One region of the Streptomyces thermocarboxydus genome, then DNA from elsewhere that is predicted to be linked to it. Evidence: predicted binding sites of a transcription regulator. Region 1 holds the regulator's gene; the other holds the start of a gene.
The links. The regulator HrcA, encoded in region 1, represses chaperone genes, less so after heat shock. The targets are predictions, from matches to a motif close to TTNGCACTCNGNNNNNCNGAGTGCNAA.
Positions count from the first base shown of each region.

Region 2: the regulator HrcA is predicted to act here: its motif matches at 10,670-10,696, upstream of groES (co-chaperone GroES).

Region 1 is NZ_CP058273.1:2,275,230-2,290,054, forward strand. Features, by position in the region: gene AY578_RS10580 (glucarate dehydratase family protein) at 1-953, opposite strand, end outside; gene AY578_RS10585 (5-dehydro-4-deoxyglucarate dehydratase) at 950-1,846, opposite strand; gene AY578_RS10590 (MFS transporter) at 2,205-3,551, shown strand; gene AY578_RS10595 (ribonuclease Z) at 3,901-4,809, opposite strand; gene AY578_RS10600 (histidine triad nucleotide-binding protein) at 4,816-5,169, opposite strand; gene AY578_RS10605 (S41 family peptidase) at 5,284-8,490, opposite strand; gene AY578_RS10610 (hypothetical protein) at 8,536-9,078, opposite strand; gene AY578_RS10615 (16S rRNA (uracil(1498)-N(3))-methyltransferase) at 9,191-9,931, opposite strand; gene AY578_RS10620 (nitronate monooxygenase) at 9,928-11,001, opposite strand; gene dnaJ (molecular chaperone DnaJ) at 11,136-12,275, opposite strand; gene hrcA (heat-inducible transcriptional repressor HrcA) at 12,276-13,292, opposite strand; gene AY578_RS10635 (MBL fold metallo-hydrolase) at 13,455-14,183, shown strand; gene AY578_RS10640 (DUF3097 domain-containing protein) at 14,218-14,825, shown strand, end outside.
Region 2 is NZ_CP058273.1:4,305,481-4,320,305, reverse strand. Features, by position in the region: gene AY578_RS20050 (ester cyclase) at 1-244, shown strand, start outside; gene AY578_RS20045 (hypothetical protein) at 267-1,358, opposite strand; gene AY578_RS20040 (hypothetical protein) at 1,570-2,544, shown strand; partial or broken gene AY578_RS20035 (septum formation family protein) at 3,015-3,904, shown strand; gene AY578_RS20030 (hypothetical protein) at 3,918-4,511, opposite strand; gene AY578_RS20025 (putative T7SS-secreted protein) at 4,695-6,059, shown strand; gene AY578_RS20020 (hypothetical protein) at 6,056-6,811, shown strand; gene AY578_RS20015 (hypothetical protein) at 6,819-7,124, opposite strand; gene AY578_RS20010 (hypothetical protein) at 7,203-8,255, opposite strand; gene groL (chaperonin GroEL) at 8,412-10,037, opposite strand; gene groES (co-chaperone GroES) at 10,215-10,523, opposite strand; gene AY578_RS19995 (polysaccharide deacetylase family protein) at 10,822-11,616, opposite strand; gene AY578_RS19990 (polysaccharide deacetylase family protein) at 11,613-12,485, opposite strand; gene AY578_RS19985 (THUMP-like domain-containing protein) at 12,624-13,799, shown strand; gene AY578_RS19980 (RNA polymerase sigma factor) at 13,835-14,825, opposite strand, start outside.

The DNA of each region.
Region 1 (14,825 bases):
GCGAGGTGCTGGGTGTTGCGCAGCCCGCCCCAGTAGTGGTGGTCGGAGAGCACCACCTGCACGGCGTCCTGGGTGAACGCCTCCTTGATCTCGGCGAAGGTCGTCACGCACATGTTCGTCGCGAGCGGCACGTGGGTGCCGGCCGCCACCTCCGCCATGGCCGGCGTGCCGAGGGCGGGGTCCTCCAGGTACTCCAGGACGTCCCCGAGTTCCTTCGCGACCTTCAGCGAGGTCTCCACGGACCAGGCGCCGTTGGGGTCGAGGCGCAGCGGGTGGCCGGGGAAGGCGGCGGCGAGGGCGCGGACGGCGGCGATCTCCTCCTCGGGCGGGAAGACGCCGCCCTTGAGCTTGAACGACGTGAAGCCGTAGCGCTCCTTGAAGCGGCGGGCCTGCTCGACGACGCCCGCCGGGTCGACGGCCGCGCCCCAGTCGTCCTTCTCCGCCGTGACGCCCTCGGGATGCTCGGCCCACTTGTAGAACAGGTAGGCGCTGTACTCGACGGTGTCGCGCACCTTGCCGCCGAGGAGGGCGTGCACGGGCAGGCCGAGGCTCTTGCCGAGGGCGTCGAGGCAGGCGACCTCCAGGGCGGAGAGCACGGACAGCCGCAGCTTGTCGGCGGTCTGCACACCGCGCAGTCCGCCGACGTCGACCTGTCCGGAGACGCGGGCGGCGTCGACGGCGACCTGGTCGGCCTCGGCGAACAGCCGGTTCAGGTCGTCGACGCGGTGTCCGACGAGCCGGTCGGCGAGCGGGCGGGCCAGCTCCAGGTACTTGGTGTCGCCGTACGTCTCGCCGAGCCCGGTGATCCCGCCGGCGGTCACCACCTCCACGATCAGCCGGGGGGTGTACGGCTGGTGCACGCCCTGGGTGTTGAGCAGGGGCGGGTCGGCGACCAGGACCGGGGTGAGGCGGACCTCGGTCACGGTCAGGTCGCGGGAGGTGGATGCGGTCACAGGGCGGCTCCTACGAGGTCGAGTCCGGCGTCGAGCAGGGTCCTGAGGTCGGCGAGGTCACGGGCGGACGGGTCGGTGAGCGGGGCGCGCACGGGCCCGACGGGACGGCCGCGCAGCCGGGCGGCCGCCTTCACCAGCGACACCGCGTATCCCGGGGTGCGGTCGCGCAGTTCGACGAACGGCACGTAGAAGCCGCGCAGCAGCCGGTCGAGGGTGTCCGCGTCGCCGTCGCGGAGGGCGGTGAAGAAGGCGCCGGCGATTTCCGGCGCGAAGGCGTGCACGGCGGAGGAGTAGGCGGGGACGCCGACGGTGGCGTAGGCCCGGGCCTGGATCTCGGCGGTGGCGGCGCCGTTGAAGAACAGGAAGTCGTCGGGGGCGGCGAGGGTGAGGCGCTGGAGGCGGTCGAGGTCGCTGTGGCCGTCCTTGAGCCCGATGACGTTCGGCAGGGCGGCGATGCGGCGCAGCGAGTCGGCGGTGTAGGCGACCTGGCCGCGCTGGTACGTGACGAGCGGCAGCGGGGTGCGGGCGGCGAGCGCCTCGAGCTGGGCGACGAGGCCGTCCTGCGGGGCGGTGACCAGGTAGTGCGGCAGGACGAGGAGGGCGTCGGCGCCGGCGTCCTGAGCGATGCGCGCGAACCGGGCGGCCTGGGCCCAGCCGTAGCCGACGCCGGCGACGACGGGGACCCGTCCCGCGCTCTCCTCGACGGTGATCGCGACGACCTGGCGGTACTCGTCCTCGTCCAAGGAGAAGAACTCGCCGGTGCCGCAGGCGGGGAAGACGGCGCCGGGTCCGGTGGCGATCCGTTCCGCCGCGTAGGCGCGGTAGCCGTCGGGGTCGAGAGTGCCGTCGTCGTGGAACGACGTGAGCGGGAAGGAGAGGACGCCGTGCGCCATGCCGTCCTTGAGACGTCTCGCCACGGCGGCGCTGCCGTCTCCTTCGGTGCCGGGACTCACCCTCGCCTATCTCCCTATGTAGACGGCATCCATGTATGAGAACGAGGCTAGAGGGGTGCACGAGGGGCGTCAATGGGTTCGACGGGCGGGCGGGCACCGCGGATGAGGCGGAAAAAGCGCGCTGCTACCCACGCATCGAAACCCCCAAACGGAAGAGTGACTTAGATCACAGCACTCTCGCTCCCGTTGCCCTGCCCCCGCTTGATACAAATTGCCCGCGCGTTCTCGTCCACCGACGGTCGTCGCCCCCCACCACGTGTTTCTCGCACCGTCCCTTTCGCACGCCCTGGGAACGCCCGTGTACGCCCCTCGCACCACCCCCTGGCCCCTCGTCGCCCTTTTCACGGCCGGGTACCTCGCCCCGTATCTGCTGCCGACCACGGTCGGACGGCTGGAACGCGGCCTGGAGCTGACACCCACCCAGGCGGGCGGCGTCGGCAGTCTGCTGCTGCTCAGCTCGGCAACGGCCGGGTTCCTGCTGGCCTCCCGCGTCGAGCGGACCGGCGCGCGGACCCTGGCCCGGCTGGGTCTCCTCCTCGCCGCCGTCGGCTACGGCGGGGCCGCCCTCACCACCTCCGTCCCGGCCGTCGTCGCCGGCGCCGTCGTCGGCGGGTTCGGGTCGGGCACGGCCACCACGGTCGCGGCGACCCGGATCGCCGCGGAGAAGGACCCCCACCGGGCGTCCACCCTCGGCCTGCTGAGCGTGTCCGCGCTGGCCGGCGTGGTCTATCTGACGGTGCCGCACCTGCCCGGGCACGGGCTGACTCTCGCCGCCATCGCCCTCACCGCGCTGGCGGTGTGGCCGCTGACGGCGGGGCTGCCGGGGGGTACGGCGGGACGTCCTGACGCGGTCGAGGCAGTGGAGGCCGAGGGCTTCGGCTCCGGGCGGCTGCCGTACCGGCGTTCGGGCATGGTGCTCGCCGGGGCGATGCTGCTGTGGTCGCTCGCGCAGAACGCCCTGTGGGGAGTCAGCGGGCGCATCGGCGTCGGCCAGGCGCATCTGTCCGAACCGACCGTGGGTGTCGTCTTCGCGGTCGCGCTGGGCGCGGGACTGCTGGGCGTGCTGGGCGCGGGGGCGCTGGGCTCGCGGCTGGGGCGGGCGGTGCCCGTCGGGGGCGGGACGGTGCTCATCGCGGGCTGTATCGCGCTGAGCGCTTCCGCGACCGGGCTGGGGAGTTTCGCCTTCGGGGAGATCGCCTGGAACACGTTCTATCCGGTGGTGCTGTCGTACCTGATCGGGCTGGCCGCCTCGTTGGATGCGCGGGGGCGGTGGGCCGTGCTGGTGGGGTCGGCGTCGTCGCTGGGGACCGCGGCGGGGCCGCTGACCGGAAGCGTGCTGTCGGCGCAGGCCGGGTTCCCGGTGATGGGGGCGGTGCTGGCGGCGGGGTTGCTGCTGGTCGCGGTGCCGATGACCGGGGTGGCGTTGCACGCGGGCGGGCGGGCGTTGCTGCCGGGGGCCGTGCGGAGGCGGGGCGGACACCCGGCGGCTGTCGTCGCGGCGACCACGGGGACTCCGTCCGGGGTGGTGCCGGAGGTGGGGGCGCCGGAGCAGCCGGTCGTGGAGATCACGCTGGACGCGGCCGCTGTGCCGGCGAGGGGGGCGTACGACACGGCGGCGGCTACGAGGGCGCCGGGGGGCATCTGAGGTACGTGAGGTCAGCCGCGGTCGGCTGGAGGGTGCCGCTGCGCCCACCCGTGCCGCCCCAGCGGCACGAATGCCCGCAGCCGCGACGCTCCTCGGGGGCGCGGGGAACTGCGCGACCGGCCACCGACCACAGGCACCCGGCATCACAAGGTGTCGCAGCCCCCGCGAGGGACACAGCCGGCGGCGGAGGCGCCCCGCAGGGGCGCGGGGAACTGCGCGACCAGCCACCGACCACCCGCACCCGCACCCGCATCGAAGGTGTCGCAGCCCCCTCGAAAAATACGACCGGCGGCAAAGGCGCCCCTCGGAGGCGCGGCGAACTGCGCGACCGGCCACCGACTGCCCGCAGCTACGCGCGCCGCTTCGGGAGCGGGACCCGGTCCAAATCCCTCGCCACCGTCAGGTCCGCCTCAAAGCCCGCCGCCCGCGCCTCGCGCTCAAAGGCGGACGCGTCCGTGTACCGCTGACTGAAGTGGGTCAGCACCAAGTGACGGACCCCCGCCTCGCGGGCGACCCCCGCCGCCTGCCCCGCCGTCAGGTGGCCGAACTCCACCGCCAGAGCCTCGTCCTCCTCGAGGAACGTCGACTCGATCACCAGCATGTCGGCGCCCTCGGCCAGCTCGTACACCCCGTCGCACAGCCGCGTGTCCATCACGAACGCGAACCGCTGCCCGCGCCGGACCTCGCTGACGTCCTCCAGGGCGACCCCGTTCAGCGAGCCCTCGCGCTGGAGGCGGCCGACGTCCGGGCCCGAGATGCCATGCGCGGCGAGCCGGTCGGGCAGCATGCGGCGCCCGTCGGGTTCGACCAGCCGGTAGCCGTACGCCTCCACGGGGTGGGAGAGCCGGCGTGCCTCCAGCGTGTAGCCGGAGGCGCGGACGAGGGGGCCGTCGGTGTGGACGGGGGCCTCGAGGAGGGCGACGGTCTCGCGGTAGGCGGTCGCATGCCGGAGCCGGTCGAAGAACCGCTGCCCGGAGCGCGGGTAGTGCGCGCTGACCGGGTGCGGCACCTTGTCGAGGTTGATCCGCTGGATCACCCCGGCGAGCCCCAGCGAATGGTCGCCGTGGAAATGGGTGACGCAGATCCGGTTGATGTCGTGCGCGGCGACCCCGGCGCGCAGCATCTGCCGCTGGGTGCCCTCACCGGGGTCGAAGAGGAAGCCCTCGCCGTCCCAGCGCAGCAGGTAGCCGTTGTGGTTGCGGTGCCGGGTCGGGACCTGGCTGGCGGTGCCGAGCACCACCAGTTCACGGACGGACAACGCGGCCTAGCCGGGGGGCCACTCGAGACCGCGTCCGCCCAGGACATGGGCGTGCGCGTGCCACACGGTCTGGCCGGCGCCGCTGCCCGTGTTGAACACGATGCGGTAGCTCTCCAGCTTCTCCTGGTCCGCGACGGCCTGCGTCTCGCGCAGCACGTCCGCGGCGAGCTCGGGCGCCGCGGCGGCGAGCGCCGCGGCGTCCCGGTGATGCGCCTTCGGGATCACCAGGACATGGGTGGGCGCCTGGGGGTTGATGTCACGGAACGCGACGGTCGTGTCCGTCTCCCGCACGATCGTCGCCGGGATGGTGCCCGCGACGATCTTGCAGAACAGACAGTCGTCCTGGGGTTCCCCTGCCATACGCCCTCCTCGGCCCGGCGATCTCCACTACCCAGGCATGCTACCGATCCCGCCGCGGGCCGTCGTCCTCCCCCAGTGCCTTCAGGGCCCCGGAGACACCCCCACCGCGCGCGGTCACGGCAGCCGCGGCGGCGTCTTCGCCGGGGCCGACTCCAGCGCCTCCAGCGCCAGCCGCACCGCCTCGTCGAGCTGGACGTCGCGGCCGGCCGCGTAGTCCTGGGGGCGCTGGACGACCTCGACGTCCGGGTCGACGCCGTGGTTCTCGACGTCCCAGCCGTAGCCTTCCAGCCAGAAGGCGTACTTGGGCTGGGTGACGAGCGTGCCGTCGACCAGCCGGTAGCGGCTGTCGATGCCGATGACCCCGCCCCAGGTGCGGGTGCCGACGACGGGGCCGATGCCGAGCGCCTTGATCGCCGCGTTGACGATGTCGCCGTCGGAGCCGGAGAACTCGTTGGCGACGGCGACGACGGGTCCCCGGGGCGCGTCGCGCGGGTAGCTCTCGGCGCGCATGCCGCGCGGCAGGTCCCAGCCGACGATCCGCCGGGCCAGCTTCTCCACCACGAGCTGCGAGGTGTGCCCGCCGCGGTTCTCCCGCACGTCCACGACCAGACCCTCGCGCAGCACCTCCACCCGCAGGTCGCGGTGGATCTGCGCCCAGCCGGGCGCCTGCATGTCGGGGACGTGGATGTAGCCGAGCCGGCCGCCGGACTTCTCCAGGACGTACGCCCGCCGGTCGGCGACCCAGGCGTGGTAACGCAGCGGCTCCTCGTCGGCGAGCGGGACGACGACGGCGTGCCGCGGCTCACCCCCGCCGGCCGGCGACACGGTCAGCTCGACGGGCTTGCCGGCCGTCCCCACCAGCAGCGGCGCGGGGCCGGTGACGGGGTCGACGGGCTGTCCCGCGACGGCGACGATCGCGTCGCCGGGGCGGATCGCGACGCCGGGCGCGGCGAGCGGGGAGCGGGCCTCCGGGTCGGAGGTCTCGGCGGGCAGGATGCGGTCCACGCGCCAGCTGCCGTCCTCGTGCCGGGAGATGTCCGCGCCGAGGAGTCCCTGTCGGGGGCCGCCGCCGTAGCCGCCGCGGGGGGTGACGTAGGCGTGCGAGGTGCCGAGTTCGCCGTGCACCTCCCACAGCAGGTCCACCAGGTCGTCGTGGGTGGCGAGCCGGTCCAGGACGGGCCGGTAGCGGCCCAGCACCCCGTCCCAGTCGACACCGCTCATGTCGGGACGCCAGAAGTTGTCCCGCATGATGCGGCCGTTCTCGTCGAACATCTGCCGCCACTCGGCGGACGGGTCGACGAACTGCCGCACCCGCGCCAGGTCGACGGTGATGTTGCTGTCGCTGTCGTCGTCGGAGGAGGCGCGCCGGTCGCTGGGCACGACCTTGAGCCGCCCGTCGGTCCACAGCAGGACCCGCTTGCCGTCGCCGCTGACCTCGAAGTGGTCGGCGTCCACGGCGAGGTGCTCGATGCGCTGCTGGGCGAGGTCGTAGCGCTCCAGGTCGGTCTTGGGGTCCGGGTCGTCGGGCGTGGCCCGGGACGCGCCGAGCACGCCGCGCACCGGGTGGCGCAGCCACAGCACGCCGTCCTTGGCGGCGCGCAGGTTGCTGTAGCGGGCGGCCTCGACCGGGAACGGCACGATGCGGTCGGCGAGCCCGTCGAGGTCGATACGGGTGGTGGGGGTGCCCTCGCTGTCGGGGGTCTCGTCCCGGTCGGGGGTCTCGAAGGGCCGCCCGTGCCGCTGCGGCCCGAACGGCGACGGCGTGGCCGCCGCCAGCGTGATCAGGTAGGGCCGTACGCCCTCGACGAAGGCCAGGTCGAAGACGTGCTCGTCGTAGACCGGGTCGAAGGAGCGGGTGGACAGGAACGCGAGGTGCTTGCCGTCGAGGGTGAAGGCGGGCGCGTAGTCCTGGAAGCGCAGCGGGGTCGCCTCGGTGACCGACAGGTCGGTGGTGTGGGCGAGCTTGATCTGGCTGAGCGGGCGCGGGCCGGGGTGGGACCAGGCGAGCCAGCTGGAGTCGGGTGAGAAGACCAGCCCGGAGACGTCGCCGTCCTCGCTGCGGTCGACCTCGCGGACCTCGCCGGTCTCCCGCTCGACGAGCAGGAGGCGGCCGTCGTGCGAGGCGATCGCGGCGCGGCTGCCGTCGGGCGCCATCGCCAGCTCCACGACCCGGCCGAGCTGTCCGGCGGCCAGGCGGCGCGGGGTGGCGCCGGGCGCCGGTCCGGTGGCGGGGGCGAACTCCAGGGCGTCGTCGCCCTCGGCGTCCGTCACCCACACCACCCATTCCTCGCCGTCCGCGCGGAAGGTGCGCGGGCGCCGGGCGCGGACGCCCGGGGTGGCGGCGAGGGCGCGGGCGGGGCCGGAGCGGTGGGTGACCCAGTGGATGGTGCCGCGTACGCAGACGGCGCTGCCGCGCGCGGTGTGGTCGGGGGACGCGGAGCCGAACCAGCGGGCCGCGTTCACCGGGAACGGCTGCAGGTCGACGCGCTGGCCGCCGAGCCGTACGTCGAGCCGGCGCGGCTCGGCGGTGTCGAGGTCGTCGAGGATCCACAGCTCGCCCGCGCTGGACCAGACGACACGGGTGCCGTCGGTGGCCGCGTGGCGGGCGTAGAAGTGGTCCAACGGCGTGTGCCGGCGCAGGTCGGAGCCGTCGGCGAGGGAGGAGTACAGCGCGCCCGTGCCCTCGTGGTCGGAGAGGAACGCGATCCTGTCACTCACCCACAGCGGGTACTCGATGTTCCCGTCGAGGTCCTCGTGCAGCCGGACGAACTCCCCGTCGCCCTCCCGGTCGATCCACAGCTTGCCCGCGGTGCCGCCCCGGTACCGCTTCCAGGCGGCGGCCTCGCGGCCCATCGTCGCGGACAGCAGCACCGTGTGCGGCCCCGCGGCGACGTCACCGACCGGCCCGTACGGCAGGGTCTCGGCGGGTCCGCCGTCGAGCGGCACGGCGCGCGCCCAGGTGCGGCGCAGACTGGCCTGGCCGTGCGTGGTCAGCGCGAGGACCCTGCCGTCCGCGGTCCAGCCGCGGACCTGGGTCCTCATGCTGCCCCAGTGGGTGAGCCGGCGGGCGGGTCCGCCGTCGACGGGGGCGACGTGCACCTCGGGGGCGCCGTCGCGGGTGGAGGTCCAGGCGACGGTGGCGCCGTCCGGGGAGATCCGTGGGTGGTTCACCGGCACGTTGTCCGCGCTGACCCGCCAGGCGCGGCCGCCGTCGAGCGGGGCGAGCCACACGTCGTCCTCGGCGGTGAAGGCGACCAACTCGCCGTGCAGGTGCGGGAAACGGAGGTATGCGCTGGATGCGACCGATGCAGGCTGTGTCACCCGATCACCCTATGGGCGCGCGTGCGGTCCGGCCAGGGGTTCCGATCACTTGCCCTCGACGGGGCGACAGTTCGGGTACTGGTCGCACCACACGGTCGTGGTGACGGTCACCGTGACGGTGGGCCGCGGTCCCCGCTGCGTCGGTTCGCCCACGCGGGGCGGGCTCTTGGAGTCGCAGTCGCCCAGTCCCTCGACGCGGAACACCTGCCGGCCGTCCACCTTCGCGGTGATGTCCCCGCGGACGCAGGCGTTGTTGACGGCGTGGGTGACCCGTCCGGTGACGGTGATCTCCTTGCCGCCCTCGGTCTCGCCCTCGCAGTCGACGGAGGCGGCGGTCGCCTCCGACGCCGGCGACGCCGACCGGTCCCGGTCCCCGAAGGACGCGGTGCAGGTGAGCCAGCGGACCTTGTCCTTCTGCCGGTTGAGTTCCTTGGTCACGGTCCCGTCGGTGGTGATCGCCACGGCGGCGGAACTGAGGCTGCCGCCCTCGCAGGCGGTCGCGCCGGCGGCCGCGGCCACGGCGAACACGACGGCAAGTACGAGCCGCCGCGCCCGTGTTCCCCGCGGGAACCTTGTCATCGCCCCCATGAAGGGCAGCGTGCCATCGCCGCTCGCGCGGCGGTAGGGCGCATTGGGCCACGCGCTCCCCAAAAGCCCCTCCGGCGTTCGGGGAGCGGGGTCCGGGGCGAGCCCCGTGGCCTCAGGACCAGCGCCCGGTCCGCCCCAACAGCAGCGCCGCAGCAGCCGTACCCGCCGTGGACGTCCGCAGCACGCTCTTCCCGAGGCGGTACGCCCGGGCCCCCACGCTCTCGAAGAGCGCCAGCTCCTCGGGGGACACCCCGCCTTCGGGCCCGACGACCAGCACGATGTCCCCGGTGCTGGGCAAGGGAGCCGAAGCCAGCGGCTCGGTCCCGCTTTCGTGCAGCACCGCCGCGAACTCCGCTTCGGCGAGAACCGAGGCAACCCCCTTGCTCGTCGCCGCGTCCGCGACCTCCGGGAACCGCACCCGGCGCGACTGCTTGCCCGCCTCCCGGGCGGTGGCCCGCCACTTGGCGAGGGACTTGGCGCCCCGCTCCCCCTTCCACTGCGTGATGCACCGCGACGCCGCCCACGGCACGATCGCGTCGACGCCGACCTCGGTCATGGTCTCCACGGCCAGCTCGCCCCGGTCGCCCTTGGGCAGCGCCTGCACGACGGTCAGCAGGGGCGTCTCCGCCGGCTCCTCGACGACCTCGCCGAGCCGGACGATCAGCCGGTCCTTGCCCTCGGCGCCCTCCACCTCGCCGGCGGCCGAGCGGCCGGCGCCGTCGGTGAGGACGACCTCCTCGCCGGCCCGCAGCCGCTTCACGGCGACGGCGTGCCGGCCCTCGGGTCCGCCGAGGACGTAGCGGCCGGTACCGCCGGTGTCGAAGTCGTCGACGACGAAGACGGGCGCGGTCATCGGGCACCTCCCGCCGACAACGCCGTCCGGGCGGAGGCCAGTTCGGCGACCAGGACCTCCACCAGCTGCCCGGCGGGCAGTTCACGGGCCATCCGGTGGCCCTGCCCCGCCCACAGCGCCAGTCCCTGCGCGTCCCCCGCCTTGGCGGCGGCCTTCCGCAGCGGCGCGGTGAGGTGGTGGACCTCCGGGTAGGCGGCGGGCGCGTACGGGCCGTGCTCGCGGACGAAGCGGTTGACCAGGGCGCGCGCCGGGCGGCCGCTGAAGGCGCGGGTCAGCTCGGTGCGGGCGAAGAGGGGGTTCGTGAGGGCCTGCTTGTGCAGGGCGTGCGCGCCGGACTCGTGGGCGGCGACGAAGGCCGTGCCCAGCTGGGCCGCGCTCGCGCCGGCCGCGAGGACGGCGGCGATCTGAGCGCCGCGCATGATGCCCCCGGCGGCGACGATCGGGATGCCGACGGACTCGCGGACCTGGGCGACCAGGGACAGCAGTCCGATGCCCCCGCCGTCCGTCTCGGGGAGGTCCCGGTGGGTGCCCTGGTGGCCTCCGGCCTCGACGCCCTGGGCGATCACCACGTCGGCGCCGGCCCGTTCCACGGCGCGGGCCTCCTCGGCGGTCGTCGCGGTGACGAAGGTGAGGGTGCCGACGCGGTGCAGCGAGTCGATCACCTCACGGGCCGGGACGCCGAAGTGGAACGACACGACCGGCACGGGGTTGTCGAGCAGCACGGCGAGCTTGGCGTCGTAGCCGTCGTCGCGGCCGCTCTCGGGGTCGCCCAGCTCGGTCTCGTACCAGGAGGCCTCGCCGGCCAGCTGGTGGGCGTAGACGTCGACGGCGGCGGGGTCGGCCGTCTCGGGCTGGGGCAGGAAGAGGTTGACGCCGAAGGGGCGGGAGGTGAGTCCCCGCAGCTGCTTGATCTCCTGGTACATCCCGTCCGCGGTCTTGTACCCGGCGGCCAGGAAACCGAGCCCGCCCGCGTCGGACACGGCGGCGGCGAGCTGCGGCACCGACACGCCGCCCGCCATGGGCGCCTGCACGATCGGGTGCGGGAAGAGATCGGTCAGTACGGAGGACATGACCGCATGTTGTCACGTCCCCCGACCAACTCCGAACCGGCCCTTCCCCTTGGCATAAGCCACTTTTCGCCGGGCCGCCTGCCACACCGACGGCCACCGGCGAGAGGCGGGGTCAGCGCCCGTCGAACGGCCGCTCAGCGCCCGTTGAACGCGTCCTTCAGCCGTGAGAACAGCCCCTGCTGCCCCGGCTGGAACTGCCCCGTGGGCCGTTCCTCGCCGCGCAGCTTGGCCAGCTCGCGGAGCAGCCGCTCCTGCTCCGGGTCCAGCTTGGTCGGGGTCTGCACCTCGACGTGCACGATGAGGTCGCCCCGGCCGCCGCCGCGCAGGTGCGTGACGCCGCGGCCGTGCAGCGGGATCGACTGGCCGGACTGGGTGCCGGGCCGGATGTCGACCTCCTCCATGCCGTCCAGCGTCTCCAGCGGCACCTTGGTGCCGAGCGCCGCCGCGGTCATCGGGATGGTGACCGTGCAGTGCAGGTCGTCCCCGCGCCGCTGGAACGTCGGGTGGGGCAGCTCGTGGATCTCCACGTACAGGTCGCCGGCGGGACCGCCGCCGGGGCCGACCTCGCCCTCGCCCGCCAGCTGGATCCGCGTGCCGTTGTCGACGCCGGCCGGGATCTTGACCGTGAGCGTGCGGCGGGAGCGGACCCGGCCGTCGCCCGCGCACTCCGGGCAGGGCGTGGGCACGACCGTGCCGAAGCCCTGGCACTGCGGGCAGGGGCGCGAGGTCATGACCTGGCCCAGGAAGGACCGGGTGACCTGCGAGACCTCACCGCGGCCGCGGCACATGTCGCAGGTCTGGGCGGACGTGCCCGGGGCCGCGCCCTCGCCGTTGCAGGTGTTGCAGACGACGGCCGTGTCGACCTGGATGTCCTTGGTCGTGCCGAAGGCGGCCTCGTCCAGCTCCACCTCGATCCGGATCATCGCGTCCTGGCCGCGGCGGGTGCGCGAGCGCGGTCCGCGCTGCGACGCCGTGCCGAAGAACGCGTCCATGATGTCGGAGAAGTTGCCGAAGCCCCCGGCCCCGAAGCCGCCCGCGCCGCCGGCGCCGCCGGACTGCGAGAGCGGGTCGCCGCCGAGGTCGTAGACCTGCTTCTTCTGCGGGTCCGACAGCACCTCGTAGGCGGCGTTGATCTCCTTGAACCGCTCCTGGGTCTTCGGATCCGGATTGACGTCCGGATGCAGCTCGCGGGCGAGCCGCCGGAAGGCCTTCTTGATCTCTTCCTGCGACGCGTCGCGGCGTACGCCGAGTACGGCGTAGTAGTCCGTGGCCACCTATGACTCCGCCAGGATCTGTCCGACGTACCGTGCCACTGCGCGTACCGCTCCCATCGTTCCGGGGTAGTCCATGCGGGTCGGTCCGACCACGCCGAGCTTGGCGACAGCCTCGCCGCCCGAACCGTAGCCGACCGACACGACGGACGTGGAGTTGAGTCCTTCGTGGGCGTTCTCGTGACCGATTCGTACGGTCACACCCGGATCCTTCGCCTCGCCGAGCAGCTTGAGGAGCACGACCTGCTCCTCGAGCGCCTCCAGGACGGGCCGGATCGTGAGGGGGAAGTCGTGGCCGAAGCGGGTGAGGTTGGCGGTACCGCCGATCATCAGCCGCTCCTCGTTCTCCTCGACGAGCGTCTCCAGGAGAGTGGAGAGCACCGTGGAGACCGTACCGCGGTCGTCGGCCTCGAACGCCTCCGGGAGGTCCTCCACCAGACTCGGCACATCGGTGAACCGGCGGCCCGCGACCCGGCTGTTGAGCCGCGCCCGCAGGTCGGCCAGGGACGCCTCGCCGAACGGCGCCGGGCAGTCGACCATGCGCTGCTCGACCCGGCCGGTGTCGGTGATCAGCACCAGCATCAGCCGCGCCGGGGCGAGGGACAGCAGCTCCACGTGCCGCACCGTCGAACGGGTCAGCGAGGGGTACTGCACCACGGCGACCTGCCGGGTGAGCTGCGCGAGCAGCCGCACCGTGCGGGCCACGACGTCGTCGAGGTCGACGGCGCCCTCGAGGAAGTTCTGGATGGCCCGCCGCTCGGGCGGGCTCATCGGCTTGACGCCGGCCAGCTTGTCGACGAACAGCCGGTAGCCCTTGTCGGTGGGGATGCGCCCGGCGCTGGTGTGCGGCTGGGCGATGAAACCCTCCTCCTCCAGGGCCGCCATGTCGTTGCGCACGGTGGCCGGGGAGACGCCGAGGTTGTGCCGCTCGGTGAGGGCCTTCGACCCGACGGGCTCCTCGGTGCCCACATAGTCCTGGACGATCGCGCGCAACACCTGGAGCCTGCGTTCACTGAGCATCGCGCACACCTCCAGCTGGCTTCCGCCCGGTAACGACTCTGGCACTCTTCGCACGCGAGTGCCAGACTTCCCCGGCCCAGTGTACGGCCGGGGGGCACGGCGTCGGCAAGGCCGGTCCGTGCCGCGGTGCCGGGTGGCGTCGTCCCCGCTAGCGTCCCGGTCATGACCGTGACTTGGGAAGAGTCGGGATGGGAGCAACTGGCGCCGGGGGTCGGGCGGCGCCGGCTGCCGGGGTGGGACTGCACCGCGGGGCTCGTGGTGGGCGCGGACGCCGTCCTGGCCGTCGACGCGGGCTCCTCCCTCGCCGAGGGCGCGCGGTTGCGGAGCGAGGCGCGGGAGCTGACCGGCCGCCGTGTGACGCATCTCGCGCTCACCCATCCCCACTTCGACCATGTCCTCGGTGCCCCCGCGTTCGCGGACGCGGAGGTGTACGGAGCGGTCGGCCTGGACGTGGCGCTCGCCGGACGCGGACGGGACGAGCTACGGGCGGACGCGGTGCGCTGGGGGCTGGACCCGGCGGAGGCCGACGAGGCGGTGGCGGCGCTGGTCCCGCCCCGGCACGCGGTGTCCGGCGAGTGGACGCTGGACCTCGGCGGAGGCCGGCAGGCGCTGCTGGCGGACATCGGCCCCGGCCACACGGCGTACGACCTGGTGGTGCTGGTGGCCGGCGACCCGGAGGTGGTCTTCTGCGGCGACCTGGTGGAGGAGTCGGACGAGCCGCAGGCGGGCCCGGACGCCGTCCCGTCCCGCTGGCCGGACGCCCTGGACCGGCTGCTGCGGCTGGGCGGCGAGGACGCGGTGTACGTCCCCGGCCATGGCGCGGTGGTCGACGCGGCGTTCGTACGGGCCCAACGGGACACGCTGGCGGCCCGGTTCGGCGTGTCGGAGTGATCATCGTGCCGGTGTTGCTCGTATCGTCGGCAGAATGCGCCAGTACTCCGCCGATCTGACCCCTCCGTGGAAGAAGCCGCAGTCCGTCCCCGAGGTGCCGGCCGAGCCGGGCCTCGTGGTGGAGGAGCCCGGCACCGGGTTCTGCGGCGCGGTGATCCGCTGCGAGGCGGGCACGGTGACCCTGGAGGACCGCTTCGGCAAGCACCGGGTGTTCCCGCTGGAGCCGCGGGGGTTCCTGCTGGAGGGCCGCGTGGTGACGCTGGTCCGCCCCGCGTCCGGCCCCTCGCGTCCCACCCGCACGGCGTCCGGCTCGGTCGCCGTCCCCGGCGCGCGGGCGCGGGTCGCCCGCGCCGGGCGCATCTACGTCGAGGGCCGGCACGACGCCGAGCTGGTCGAGAAGGTGTGGGGCGACGACCTGCGGATCGAGGGGGTGGTCGTGGAGTACCTGGAGGGTGTGGACGACCTCCCGTCGATCGTCGAGTCCTTCGCGCCCGGGCCCGACGCGCGGCTGGGGGTGCTGGTGGACCACCTGGTGCCCGGCACGAAGGAGTGGCGGATCGCGCAGGCGGTGACGAGCGAGCACGCGCTGGTGGTGGGGCATCCGTACATCGACATCTGGGAGGCCGTGAAGCCGGCGTCGGT
Region 2 (14,825 bases), 2.0 Mb from region 1:
CGACTTCAGGTTCCGCGTGGAGGACCGCATGGCCCAGGGCGACCGGGTCTGCACCCGCTGGACCTGGGAGGGCATCCACAAGGGCGACTTCCTCGACATCCCGGCCACGGGCAAGCGGGCCACGATGACCGGAATGACAGTCCTCCGCTTCAGCCCTTCCGGGAAGATCGCGGAGGGGTGGTGGGAGTACGACCGGCTGGGGCTGCTGGGGCAGCTGGGGGTGCTGGAGCCGCCGGAGCTGTGACCGTCCCGAACCGGCCCTTCCCTCACCGGAAACGGCTGTGGAAGGACGACGCGTCCGCCCGCGCCCAGCGGTTGAGTGTCTCGCTCTCGTCGTCGTAGGTGAGCCACGTGCCGTCGCCCAGTGGGCGAACGTCTCCGTCGACAGGGCCCGTCGGGTACGTGACCACCCCGCGTATGCGCAGGGTGCGGGCATCAAGCAACCAGTGGCGGGCCCGCTCCGGGTCCCTGTCGGAGTCGGCCGTCGAGGCGATGACCGTGTCGGAGTCGACGAAGCCGCAGCCGTAGTCCCAGTAAGCCTCGTCCTCGCCCACGGCCGGCTCGGGCTCCTTCCGCTCGGCGATCACCGCGCCGTCCGGGGCGTGCAGGCGCAGGTCCGCTCCGTATTGCTCGACCGTCAGGAAGCCGGGGTACCCCGGGTGAACGTCCGTCAGAATGCGGTTCCGGTCCTCGTTCAGGTCCCAGCTCGTCAGCATCTCCCTGTCCCAGCGTGCCCAGTACAGCAGGATGCCGTCCTGCCCCATGCCGATGCACAGCCCCATGTGGACACCGTCCGGATGGGAGAGGTGGTTCGAACCGGCCGCCGCGCTGTCCAGTGGCAGCCTCGCCAATTCCCGTCCGTCGCGGGCGTCCAGGACCACCCAGCGCTCCTGCCAGTCACCCGGCTCCGGTTGCCCCACGACGTGCGCCCACACGAGCCGGCCGTCGTCCGAGATCCGGCAGGAGCCGTGCTCCGAACCGCGGCACACCTCCTGCTCGTCACCTGTGTGCGGGTGATCGAGCTCGGGGCCCCAGCAGCTGTGCCGGTACTCCCACAGCGTCTTCCCGTCCGCCCCCATGGCCCGTACCGAGCGCTGTCCCGAGAACACCGCGAACGTGCCGTCGGGGCTCACCGAGTGAACGCCCTGGTCCCACCTGGGCCAGGGAAGGGGAAAGACGGCCTTCGGCGCGCGCTCCCCCGAGAACAGCTCGCGGAGGTCGTAGACCTCCAGTTCGTGCCCGTTCCGGAGGAGAGCGCGATACGGGTCGTCCCTCCGGTCTTCGAGCGCGAAGCCGCTGACCAGCTCGCGTCCGCCCGGCAGCCTCACCGAATCGCGCAGTTGTGCGGTGATCGACATGGCCCGAAGCTAACGGACCCCGCTGACAACGCGATCCACTTCTCGCACAGACCTTCACTCAACGCGTCCACGTGCGCACGCTGCGTGCGGTAGCGTCGCCTCGACATCACGTCTTCCGCGTGCCACGCCGGGCACGGAACGAAGACGGCCCCCGCGACGGTTGCAGCCGTCCGCGAGGGCCTGGACCACCAGTGGAAGTAGGGCTCCCACAGTGATTTACCGGCACCATATCGCGCCCCCGCGCGCCTTCACGCAGTTCTCCCACGACCTCATCCGGCACCCCCGGCTTTCCTCCGACGCCGTGCGGCTGCTGACCTGGCAGCTCTCCCTCCCGGAGGGGGCGCGTGAGTCGTTGTCCCGCACCGCCGAGCGCGCCCGTATCGGGGCGTGCGCCTTCACGAGGGCCAAACGGCAGCTCAAGGAAGAGGGGTTCGTGCACGAGCGGCGGCTCCAGGGGCCCGGTGGTCACTGGGTCACCCAACAACTCGTCTCCAAGGTGCCGTTGGCTGCCGCCGAGGCCGCCAAGCTCCTCGGGCGGATGCCCGTCCACGCACCCTCTGCCGATGCGTCACCGCAGGTCGCTCCGAGTCCCCGCATTCCGGCCGTCGGTACTCCGACCCCTCCGTCCACCGACGGTCATCCAAGGAAAGACCTCGGGGAAGACACCTCTCACCGTCCCGCCGAGCCGGAGCGGGAACCGGCCCCCGAGACAACCGAGGTCCCCGAATCCGCCAGCGCCCTCGTCGCCGCCCTCCCCCGCCTCTCCCCCGACCTGCGCCGCATCCCCCGGGGCATGCACGACGAACTGGCCCAGCTCGTCTCCGCCTGGTTCGCGGCCGGTCACACCCCCACCGCCGTCCGCACCCACATCCTGCGCGGCCTCCCCGACGACGGCACCCCCGTCCACCGCCCCGGCGGCCTTCTGCGCTACCTGCTCCGGGACGTCCCGCCCGTGCCCACCCCGGCCGGCCGTGCCCCGGCCTCCGAGCGGCCCGTTCCCGGACGCCCGTCCGGTCGCCTCGCCGCTCTCCGCGAATGCGAGGGCGACCACGTACAGGCGACACTCTTCCGGCCGACCGGCGACGAAACCCTCTGCCGACGCTGTCTCTACTCATCGCCGGCCGGTGCACGGTCCGACGGAGCCGGGAACGATCCCGTACGGCTGCAGCGGGGGCACCGGAGCTGACGGACGACAACGGGGTGCGCCGGCTCGCCGAAGACGCCGAAGAGGCATGGCTCAACCGGCTGGCCGATGAGGCAGAGTCCGTGGGAACCGACGGATCGGTCTCGCTCGAAGAGATGGCCGCCCTGCTCAGGCGACGGACAGGGGGGATCCGTCGGCGGTCGATGTGACGGCCCTCCGAGGGCACAACGCCCGGTACCGACTCAGGGTCGGCGAGAGCAGCGCAGGCACGGTCCGCGACGGTGACCCACGGCCGCGACGCCAAGGTGCGGCTCACCAGGGTGGACGGCTGATACGTCCCCATCAGGGCCCCGCGCGCTGAAGCACGTCGTACTTCCTGACCGGGCTGACGTCCTCCGTGCCGGGTCCGGCATGCACGCATCCTAGGTCCGCCAACGGCACGCACCCGTACGCGCCTTGCAACCTTCTCCCCTGCTCACAGGTCACAGCTCACAGAAAAGAGGGGGGAAGCAATGATGACCCGTGCCCCGTACCGTTCGCTGCGCGGCCTGGCCGCCGTCACCGCGCTGCTCGCGCTCGCGGCCGTCGGCTGTTCCGAGGCGTCCGAGGTCGTCGACGACGCCAAGGACGGGGCGAAGAAGGCCGCCCGGCAGCGGTCGGTGTTCTCGCTCGACGTGGGGGACTGCTACAACCCGAACGGCGGCAAGGTCGAGGGCGAGGCGTATCTCGCCGAGGTCGTGCCGTGCGACGAGGCGCACCAGGGGGAGGTCGTGGGCGAGTTCGCGCTCGACGGCGGTTCCGAGTACCCCGGGGACGAGAAGGTCGTCGAGATCGCCGACGGGCGCTGCGCCGTCGAGGCGCAGACGTACGCACCGGACACCTGGGCGCTCCCCAGGGCGTCGGCCTGTCGCACTACACGCCCACCCGGGAGAGCTGGGCGACCGGCGACCGCGCCGTGAGCTGCACGTACACCGTGGAGAAGGGCACCTTCAAGGGCTCGCTGAACACCGCGAAGTCCTTCGAGCCCGACCAGCTCACCTTTCTGAAGGGGTCGAACGCCGTCTACGAGGCGATGTGGGCCCACCAGCCCGTGTCGGACGACGTCGAGGCCGCCCTGAAGGACTACAAGGCGCAGGCCAAGGCCGTCGCGGCCGCACTCGACACGCACGTCGAGGGACTCGCCGGCATCGACGGCACCGAGGCCGGCAAGCTCCGGACGACGCTCACCAAGGCGGCCGAGCAGTGGGAGAAGGCCGCGAACGCCCCCGACGCCGACGCCTTCTACCTCGCCTACGACCGGGCGTTCACCCTCATCGACCCGAACAAGACGGTCCCCGCCCGCGAGGAGCTGGGCCTCGCCACCACCGTCCCGGCCGACGACGCGGAGGTCTGGGCGGGCTGAGGGCCGGCCCGGTTCACGCCGGCGGCCAGACGATGCCCGCCTCCTCGAGGACGCGGCCGTACCTGCGGCGCCGGCGCCGGGCGATCAGCAGGCCCAGCCCCCACAGGACGGCGAAGAACAGCCAGACGCCCGCGCACACCAGCAGCGCGCCCCCGGAGAAGCCGGTCTGGGACAGCGGGATCAGCATGACCAGCGGCAGGACCAGCAGCAGGATCAGCCCGCGCCGCCGGTGCGTGCGGCTGTGGTCGACCATGATGCGGGCGTGGAGGAGGTCCACCTCGCGTCGCGCCTCCGGCAGCGGTTCCAGGCGGCGCCCGCCGGGACGCATGCCCGGCAGCGGACCGCCGTTCAAGGCGTCCGGGTGGAGCGCGGCGGTGCGCGCCGCCCGCTCCGCCGCGTCCGGCATCCTCCGGAACGCGAAGTACGGGTTCGGGCTGCCCTTGGGCGAGAGCGGCGACAGCCCGGCGTACCGGTAGCCGTACTGCTCGACGACGTACGCGAACGCCGCGAACTGCCGCCACGACCGCTGGGTGTGACGGACGTCGTACCGCTCGGCGCCGCGCGCGCCCTCCCGCAGCAGCGCCTTGAGCTGCGCCTGCAGCAGCATCTCGCCTCCTGGTCGGTCCCGGGCCGTCGTGCCGCGCCGCTATGTCGTGAACGCGTGACGATGTGACGTCGGCGGTGGCGCGTCCGTGCGCCGCACGGATAGCTTCCTATCACCTGATCGGACCGGTTCCCCAGCTCGGGACCGGTCCGGCGCACGACGGCACAGCTCAAGGGGGACGTCCCAGTGGGTTCTTCCAAGTACCCCACTCTCGGTTTCGACCCGGCACCGGGGGACCTGGAAACGGTCCGGCTGATGGTCAAGGCGATCGGCCGGGTCAACCGGGAGAGCGGTACCGCGCAGACCCAGCTGGGCCGGATCGGCACGTCCGACGGGATCTGGGACGGCAAGGCCGCCGACACCTTCGTCAAGTCCGTCGACAAGATCCCGCCCTACCTGAAGCGCGCGCTCGACTCCCTCGGCTCCGCCCACCGGGCGCTGGCCGCCTGGGAGACCAGCCTCGACCGGTTCCAGACGCGGGCCCGCGCCCTGGAGGAGGAGGCCGTCGCCGCGGCGAAGAAGGTGAGCGCCGCCAAGGGCGCCCTGGACGGCCTGCCGGACGACACCTCCGGGATGTCGGACGAGGAGAAGGAGAAGCACGACAAGTCCGCGAAGGACAAGCGACGCGCGTACGAGACGGCCGACGGTGAGCTGGAGGCCGTGCGGAGCCGCGCCCGCACGCTGCACTCCGAGTACGTCACCGCGGCGGACACCACGGCCCGCGCCCTGAAGGACGCGGCGGACGACGCCCCGCCCGAGCCCGGCTGGTTCGACGACCTCGTCGACGGTCTCACCGAGTTCCTCTCCGACGCGTGGGACACGATCACCGACCCCGACTTCTGGAAGCTCGTCGGCGACCTCCTCGCCGACATCGCCATGGTCATCGGTGTGGTGTGCCTGGTCGCGATGCTGCTCGGCACCGGTGTGGGCGCGCTCGGCCTCATCGGTTTCCTCGTCGGCCTGGGCGCGCTGGCCGCGCACGGCGCCGCCATGGCCGGCGGGGCCGAGGGCGTCACCTGGGAGACCCTCGCCTGGGACGCGCTCGGCGTGGTCGCGGGCGGGGTGGGCCTGGCCGGGGCCAAGCTCGCTCAGGGAGGACGGCTGCTGGTGCAGTCCGGCAGGTCGCTGCGGGCGGCAGAGGGCTTCATGGCGACACTCGGCAAGATCGGGTCCGGCGGCTGGGGCAACATCGCGAAGATCCCCAGCGGCATGGCCAACTCGATGCGCGGTCTCGCCATGGCGGGCCGCGGCTGGGTGCATGTCGCCACCGGGACGGCACTGGACTTCACCGGCACCGTCACCGGGGTCGGCCTCGCCGCCGGCTCCAACGCCAACGACAGCCGCTGGACGGACGGCGACTGGAACGTCTCGGACATCCCCGTCGTCGGCCCGATCGCCGGCTTCGCCGCCTACGAGCCGCCGGACGACGAGCCCGCCACCCTGGCGCCGGGCCCCCTGGGCACCCGGTTCGACCCGGCCGGCACGCTCACCTCGGCCGGCGACAGCTTCAGCAGGCATCTGGGCCAGTCGGACCTCGGGACCGCCGCATGACGCGGAGCCCCGTCGAGGCGGCGGACGGCCGGCAGGTGCCCTACGCGTTCCGCTGCACGGTTCCCGACGAGTTCGTGCGGCTTCCCGACCCCGGCGCCGTCGACGGCTGGTACGAGTCGCTGGTCCGGCTGGTCCCCGACGCCGACGAGACGCACCTGGCCGCGGTCGCGCAGCAGCTGCGCGCCGCCCTGCCGGGGCTGTCCCGGGGCGGGGAGGAGACGGTCGACATGACCGCGCTGTGCCTGGGCACCGAGGACGTCGGGGGCGAGGAGCGCCTGTCGATGGGGCTGCTGGCGGTGACCGTCCGGCCGAGCGGACACCGCGACCGGCTGCTGACCGCCGAGGGCGTCTACCGGGCCAAGGAGCGGCGGTTCTTCTCCGGGGAGAGCGACCTGCGTGAGCTGGACTTCCCCCTGGGCAAGGGGGTGCAGGGCCGCCAGGACATGGTGCTGGCGGCCAAGCTGCCCTGCGGCCCGGGGGTGATGTCGACGTCGCTGCGGATGGTCACCCTGCCGTCCCGCCTGATCGCCGAGGCCGGCCTCGGCGACCTCGCCGCCGGGGAGGACGTACGCCCGCAGCTCCCCATGGCGACGCTGCAGCTGGTCGTTCCCGCCCCGCGCGACTACTGCGTGTACGTGACGATCTCGACGCCGTCGGTGTTCCTGCTCGACTCCTACAGTGCGCGGCTGGCCCGCATCGGGCGCACCTTCAGCTTCGACGGGCCGGACGAGCCAGGTCAGGCCACGGGCTGACGAGGACTCACGTGCCGCCCTCGGCACGCTTCTTGCGCAGCTCCTCCGACAGCTTCCCGTCGAGTCCGAGGAACTCGTCGGACGCCTTCCGCGCGAACTTCGACACGCCCTTGGTCAGCTTCGCCAGTTCCCCGAAGCCGTAGTCCCAGGATTCGGCGAAGTCGTCGCAGGCCGACTCCAGACCGCTGTGGCCGATCTGGCGGGCGTCGGCGTGCTTCAGCTCCTTGGACGCCGACTTCATCTGGCCGCCGCTGCTCTCCAGCGTGCCGGCCATCCACAGGACCTCGTCACTGGCGAACCTCAGGAACGACACCTCTCGCCCTCCACTCCTCGACCGCCGGTCCGGACATGATGCCCCAGCCGCACGGATCCGGCGGGGGCGGTGTCCCGGCTAGTCACCGCCCCCGCCGCCGTCTCCCCCGCCGCCGTCCCCGCCGTCCCAGCCGCCGCCCCCGCCTCCGTCTCCGGCGTCGCCTCCGTCGTTGCCCCAGCCGTCGTTGCCGCCGGGTTCGTTGTCGTCGCGGCCCCGGCCGAGGTTGCTGAACCAGGGCTGGTCCCAGCCGTCGCCGGTGTCGCGGTGGTGGCGGGCCGGGCGGAAGCGGGCCAGGCCTGTCGCGTCGCCGAGGCCGAAGGAGACCGCGACCGCGTGGGCCATGACCGCGTCCAGCGGGTCGGGGCTCTCGTGGCGGACCTCGGCCAGCGGCAGCAGCAGGGTGCCGGGGGCCGGTGCGGATCTTCGCGGCGGGCGGATCAGCAGGGCGACCGGCGTGTCGCCGCGGAACAGCCGGGAGGCCTCCGGGTCCGCGCGACGCAGGGTCCACTGCCGGTCGGGGAGCCCGATCTCCACCGTGCTCCTCGACTTGCGGAACCTCTTGCGCAGGACCAGACGGGCCACGGCGTCCCCCACGGTCAGCACCAGACCGGTGCCACCGTCGCCGTGGCCGAGGAAGCCGTACGGCGCCCGCAGGCGCACGGCGGGAGCGTGCGGGCCCCAGACGTCGACGCGGACCTGGCGGCGGTCCACGGCCACCGCGACCGGACCGGCGGGGCCGTGCGCGTAGCGGCGGGCGATCCACAGCGGGACGCCCTCCTGCTGCGCTCGCGCGGCGAGGGCGGCGACCTGCTCAGGGCCGCCGCAGCGGCGTACCGCGAGCTCGCCCAGCGCGCGGGCGAAGGCGGACGCCTGACGCACCTTCAGGGGGACGCAGCTGCCGGTCGCCCGGGTCACGGGGACCGGTGCGGCGCCTTCGGGGAGGGACGCCAGGGGGCGTTCGGCGCCTCCGCCGCCCAGCCAGGCGCCCCGCAGGAACGCGTCGGCGACGGCGGCGAGGTTCAGCTCCTCCAGCGGGGTCGTCCGGCCGCCCCTGCGCAGTCCGCTCTCGCCGAGGTGCACGGTGCGCGCGAGGGGGTTGCGGGAGCGTTCCCCGTACAGCACCTGGTCCATCGCCGTCCCCCTCCCGCCGCGGCCGTCGTCTGCTGAGAGTGCGGACCGGCGGGGTGCGGTTCCATGGTCCTGGTGAGGTACGGCGAAGGCCCGGCGCCGCCGTCCTCGTGGACGGGGCGCCGGGCCTGCGTTCCAGGCTCTGGCGGCCTCAGGCCGTCAGTGGGCGTGCCCGTGGCCGTGGCCGGCGGCGGCCGGCTCTTCCTCTTCCTTCTTCTCGACGACCAGGGTCTCGGTCGTCAGCAGCAGGGAGGCGATGGAGGCGGCGTTCTCCAGGGCGGAGCGGGTGACCTTGACCGGGTCGATGACGCCGGCCTTGATCAGGTCGCCGTACTCGCCGGTGGCGGCGTTGAAGCCCTGGCCCTTCTCGAGCTCGGCGACCTTCGAGGTGATGACGTAGCCCTCGAGGCCGGCGTTCTCGGCGATCCAGCGCAGCGGCTCGACGGCGGCCTTGCGGACCACGGAGACACCGGTGGCCTCGTCGCCGGTCTTGCCGAGGTTGCCCTCGAGGACCTTGACGGCGTGGACCAGCGCGGAGCCACCACCGGAGACGATGCCCTCCTCGACCGCGGCGCGGGTCGCGGAGATGGCGTCCTCCAGACGGTGCTTCTTCTCCTTCAGCTCCACCTCGGTGGCGGCGCCGACCTTGATCACGCACACGCCGCCGGCCAGCTTCGCGAGGCGCTCCTGGAGCTTCTCGCGGTCCCAGTCGGAGTCCGTGGCCTCGATCTCGGCCTTGATCTGGGCGACGCGGCCCTCCACGTCCTCCTTCTTGCCGGCGCCGTCGACGATCGTGGTGTCGTCCTTGGTGACGGTGACGCGTCGGGCGGAGCCGAGCACGTCCAGGCCGACCTGGTCGAGCTTGAGGCCGACCTCCTCGGAGACGACCGTGGCGCCGGTGAGGACGGCCATGTCCTGCAGCATCGCCTTGCGGCGGTCACCGAAGCCGGGCGCCTTGACGGCGACGGCGTTGAAGGTGCCGCGGATCTTGTTGACCACCAGGGTCGACAGGGCCTCGCCCTCGACGTCCTCGGCGATGATCAGCAGCGGCTTGGAGGCGTTGGCCTGGATGATCTTCTCCAGCAGCGGCAGCAGGTCCGCGATGGCGGAGATCTTGCCCTGCGTGATGAGGATCTGCGGCTCGTCGAGGACGGCCTCCATGCGCTCCTGGTCCGTCACGAAGTACGGCGACAGGTAGCCCTTGTCGAAGGCCATGCCCTCGGTGAAGTCCAGCTCCAGACCGAAGGTGTTGGACTCCTCGACGGTGATGACACCGTCCTTGCCGACCTTGTCCATCGCCTCGGCGATGAGTTCGCCGACCTGCTGGTCCTGGGCGGACAGCGCGGCGACGGCGGCGATGTCGGACTTCTCGTCGATCGGGCGCGCGGTGGCGAGGAGGTCCTCGGACACGGCGGCGACCGCGGCGTCGATGCCCTTCTTCAGGGCGGCCGGGGAGGCGCCGGCGGCGACGTTCTTCAGGCCCTCGCGGACCAGGGCCTGGGCCAGCACGGTGGCGGTGGTGGTGCCGTCACCCGCGATGTCGTTGGTCTTGGTCGCCACCTCCTTCACCAGCTGCGCGCCGAGGTTCTCGTACGGGTCCTCGATCTCCACCTCGCGGGCGATCGTGACACCGTCGTTGGTGATGGTGGGGGCGCCGAACTTCTTGTCGATGACGACGTTGCGGCCCTTGGGGCCGATCGTCACCTTGACCGTGTCGGCAAGCTTGTTGACGCCGCGCTCGAGGGCGCGACGGGCGTCCTCGTCGAACTTCAGGATCTTCGCCATGGCAGCGGGAGCCCTCTCGGAAATCTAGATGAAATCACTGCGCCCCTGGGCCGCCCGGCTCCTTGTCGGATGCTGGGGCCAGGGGCGCAGTGTTCGAGCAGAAGTACTTGCTACGAGGTCGAGTTCTCCGGGGGCAGGCCCCGGGGTCCCCTTACGTCTCGACTACTTCTCGACGATTTACTTCTCGACGATCGCGAGGACGTCGCGGGCCGAGAGGACGAGGTACTCCTCGCCGTTGTACTTGACCTCGGTGCCGCCGTACTTGCTGTACAGAACGACGTCGCCGACCTTCACGTCGAGCTCGACGCGCTTGCCGTCCTCGAAGCGGCCCGGACCGATGGCCAGGACGACGCCCTCCTGGGGCTTCTCCTTCGCGGTGTCCGGAATGACCAGGCCCGAAGCCGTGGTCTGCTCGGCGTCGAGCGGCTGGACCACGATGCGGTCCTCGAGCGGCTTGATGGCAACCTTGGAGCTGGCGGTCGTCACGATCCGACCTCCCCCTTCGGAGATCTCACGGGGTTAACTGTCTGAGGTGGCGACCAGGTCGATCCGTCGTCGCGGGTGCCGGACCTGCCCGTCGCTTTTTTGGCACTCTCCAGGGGGGAGTGCCAGACCCGAGACTATGACCGCGATTAGCACTCGGTCAAGCGGAGTGCCAATTGCCGTGCGGCGCGTCGGGGGGTGGGGGTGTTTTTCGGGGCGCGGTTGCGCGGTGGGCGGTGTTGCTCGGAACGCCCGGGGCGCTGCGCCCCGGACCCCCGCCGTCGGCCTGACGGCCTCGTCTTCAAGCGCCGGACGGGCTGGGAGCGGCCGCGGACGGGCCGGGAGCGGCCGGGCGCGTACGGCCAGGGAGGTACTCCTCCAGCCTGCCCACCCTCAAGTCCCGCTCCTCCAGTTCCGTCAGGAGCCTCGTCGTGCGTTCCGCCAGGGACAAAGGCGGGGCCTCGCCCGACGGTACGGAGACGATGTCGCCGGGGCGCAGGTGGCGGGGGCCATGCGTGTACGTGAGGTGGCCGTCGGGTTCCAGGGTCACGCGCCACAGGACCACCGCGGCGATGCCGCACTCGGCGGCGGCGCGGAGGGTCGCGGTGTCGTGGCGGCCGTAGGGCGGTCGGAAGAGGCGGGCGCGGACGCCGAAGCGGGCGGCGAGTTTGCGCTGCTGGCCGCAGATCTGGGCGCGCTGGGCGGCGAGGGGCAGGCCGGGCAGGGCCGGGTGGTCGAGGGTGTGGTTCTGGAGGTTCGCGCCGACCGCGCGCAGGCGGGCGAAATGGCCGTACCCGGGGCCGATCACGCTGTCGGTGAGGAACATGCTGACCGGCAGCCCGCGCTCGCGCACCAGGTCGATGAAGCGGGGGTCGCGTTCGGCGCCGTCGTCGTAGGTGAGGAAGACGACCGGGTCGTCGGTGGTGACGTGGTCGACGACCGGAGGGAGCGGCGCCGGGGCGACGGCGGTGGCCGGTCCGCCGGCGCGGGAGGAGAGATGTCCCGCGCCCGACGGGGCCGCGCATCCCGCGGTGGTGGCGAGCAGCAGGGCGAGGGCCGCCGGGAGGGGGCCCGGAGTGCCGCGCCGGCGCCTCACAGGTAGTCCTCCAGCCTGGCCACGGCGTATCCCTCGGCCGTCACCTTGTCGAGGAAGCGGCGGATCATGTCCCGCATGGTGCCGTCCCAGTCCTCGCGGCCCCGGAAGTGGGACAGCACGATGTCGCCGGGATGGATCTTCCGGTCCCACTCGCGGTACTCCCAGTGGTCGACGAAGACCTCCTCGTTCCACAGCGGGACGTGGGTGATGCCGCAGCTCTTCGCGGTGCGCAGGGTCGCCTTGTTGTAGTTCCCGTAGGGCGGGCGGAAGAGGACCGGGCGGGTGCCGTAGCGCTTCTCGACGACGTCCTGCATGCCGCAGATCTCGCGCTCCTGCTCGGCGCGGGACAGGCCCGGCAGGTACGGGTGGTGGAGGGTGTGGTTGTGCAGGGCCACGCCGCGTTTCTGCATGTCCTTGAAGTAGCCGTAGTTCTCCTCGGCGAGGTAGTCGCTGAGGAACGCGCTGTACGGCACCTTCAGTTCGGTCATCATCCGCAGGAACTCGGGGTCCTTCTCGGCGCCGTCGTCGATGGTGAGGAAGACGACCTTCTCCTTCACCGGGACGGTGGTGAAGACCGGGGGGAGGCCGAGGCGTTCGTGGCCGTCGACCTCGAAGCCGTCGCGGGTGGTGATGTGCGGCTTCTTTGCCGGAGGCGGCGGGGCGGTCAGCGGGACCTTCTTCAGGCCCCAGCGTTTCGCCGCGGCGGCGCGTGCGGCCTGCGCGGCGCGCAGCTTGTCGGCGTAGGAGTCGAGGGCGCGCGCCGGGGGCGCCTGGAGGGGCTGGCCGCCCGCCGGTTCGACCGCGTCGCCGTCCCTGCCGCAGCCCGAGGCCAGGGCGGCGAGCGCGAGGGCGGCGAGACCGGTCCGCACCCCCAGCCGCCGCCTCCGCTTCTTATCGTTTTGTCCTACTAGTCGCATGGAGTCGGATCCTCGCAGCCGCCCGGCCCGCGCCCGGCCCGACACCGCGGCCGGAGGCGCACGGTCCTCCGACTGGCCCACAATGACCCGGTGAACGACCTCGCCCCGCTCCTCACCCCCGAAGGCCGCGCCCTCCTCGACGAGGTGCGCGACACCGACCCCGCGCAGGAACTCGCCGTCGCGACCCGGCTGCGCCGCGACCACCCCGCCGAGCTGGTCTCGGCGGCGCTCGGCCAGGCACGGCTGCGGCAGCGGGCGATGGCGAAGTTCGGGGCGGAGGACGCGGCGCGGATGTTCTTCACCCCGAACGGGGTGGAGCAGTCGACCCGGCGCAGCGTCGCCGCGTACCGGGCGGAGCGGCTGCGGGCGGCGGGCGTGCGGTCGGTCGCCGACCTGTGCTGCGGGATCGGCGGCGACGCGATCGCGCTGGCGCGGGCCGGGATCCGGGTCCTGGCCGTCGACCGGGACCCGCAGACGGCCGCGGCCGCCCGTGCCAACGCGGAGGCGCTCGGCCTCGCCGGCCTGATCGAGGTGCGCGAGGCGGACGTGACGGAGGTCGACACGTCCGGCTACGACGCGGTGTTCGTGGACCCGGCCCGGCGCTCGTCGAAACGCGGCCGGATCTTCGACCCGGAGGCGTACTCGCCGCCCCTGTCCTGGGCGGTGGGGGCCGCGCTGAAGGCGCCCAAGGCCGCCGCGCTGAAGATCGCGCCGGGCGTCCCGCACGAGGCGGTCCCGGCCGAGGCCGAGGCGGAGTGGATCTCCGACGGCGGGGACGTGAAGGAGGCGGTCCTGTGGTTCGGCACCGCGCCCGGCACGGTCCGCGCGACCCTGCTCCCGGGCCCGCGCACCCTGGTCTCCCGCGGCCTGCCCGACCCCGAGGTCCGCCCCGTCGGCCGCTACCTGTACGAACCCGACGGCGCCGTCATCCGCTCCCACCTGGTGGCCGAGGCCGCCGAACCCCTCGACGGCGGCCTGATCGACCCGACCATCGCCTACATCACCGCGGACACCCTGACCCCGACCCCGTACGCCACGGCGTACGAGATCACCGACCAGCTCCCCTTCAACGTCAAGAAGCTGAAGGCGCTGCTCAGGGAGCGCGAGGTGGGCGTCCTGACGGTCAAGAAGCGCGGCTCGGCGGTCGAACCGGAGGAACTCCGCCGCAAGGCCCTCCCGAAGCCGCACGGCACGTCATCGGTCACGGTCTTCCTGACGCGGGTGGCCGGCGCACCGACGATGCTGCTGGGGCATCCGGTGCGCTGATCAGCCCCTCCCCGAAAAAGCCGGGCCGCGCCCCCTCAACCCCCCACGCCCTCCGCCCGCCCCCGCAACATCTGCCGCTCCCGCGCGTTCCCCGTCAGCTCCGCCGCCCTCAGGAACTCCTCCCGCGCCTCTTCCCGACGCCCCAGCCGGGCCAGCAGGTCGCCCCGCACACTCGGCAGCAAGTGGTACTCACGCAGCGCCGGTTCCGCCGACAACGCGTCCACCAGTGGCAGCGCCGCCTCCGGGCCCTCCGCCATGGAGACGGCGACCGCGCGGTTGAGCTCGACCACCGGGGACGGGGTGCGGGCGGCGAGCAGGGCGTAGAGGGCGGCGATGCGGCGCCAGTCCGTCTCCTCGTAGCGGTACGCGTGTGCGTGGCAGGCGGCGATGGCCGCCTGGAGGACGTACGGGCCCGGGGGGCCGGAGGCGACCGCGTCGGCGCGGGCGAGGGCGGTGGCGCCGCGGGCGATGAGCAGGCGGTTCCAGCGGGCGCGGTTCTGGTCGGCGAGCAGCACCGGCTCGCCGTCGGGGCCGGTGCGGGCGGCGGTCCGGGACGCCTGGAACTCCAGCAGGGCCGTCAGCCCGTGCACCTCGGGCTCCTTCGGCATCAGCCCGGACAGCACCCGGGCCAGCCGCAGCGCGTCCTCGCACAGCGTGGGCCGCAGCCAGTCGCCGCCGGCGGTGGCCGCGTAGCCTTCGTTGAAAATCAGGTAGATGACGTCGAGGACCGAGCCGAGGCGGGCCTCGCGGTCGGGTCCGTACGGCACCTCGAAGGCGACGTTCTTCCTGGCCAGCGTGCGCTTGGCGCGGACGATCCGCTGCGCCACGGTCGCCTCGGGCACGAGGAACGCGCGGGCGATCTCGGCCGTGGTCAGCCCGCCGAGCAGCCGGAGCGTGAGGGCGGTGCGCGCCTCGGCGGACAGGGCGGGATGGCAGGCGGTGAAGACGAGCCGCAGCAGGTCGTCGTCGATGTCGTCCGGGTCGGCGGGCGGCTCGGGCGGGGTCGTCACCAGGTCGGCGTCCCGG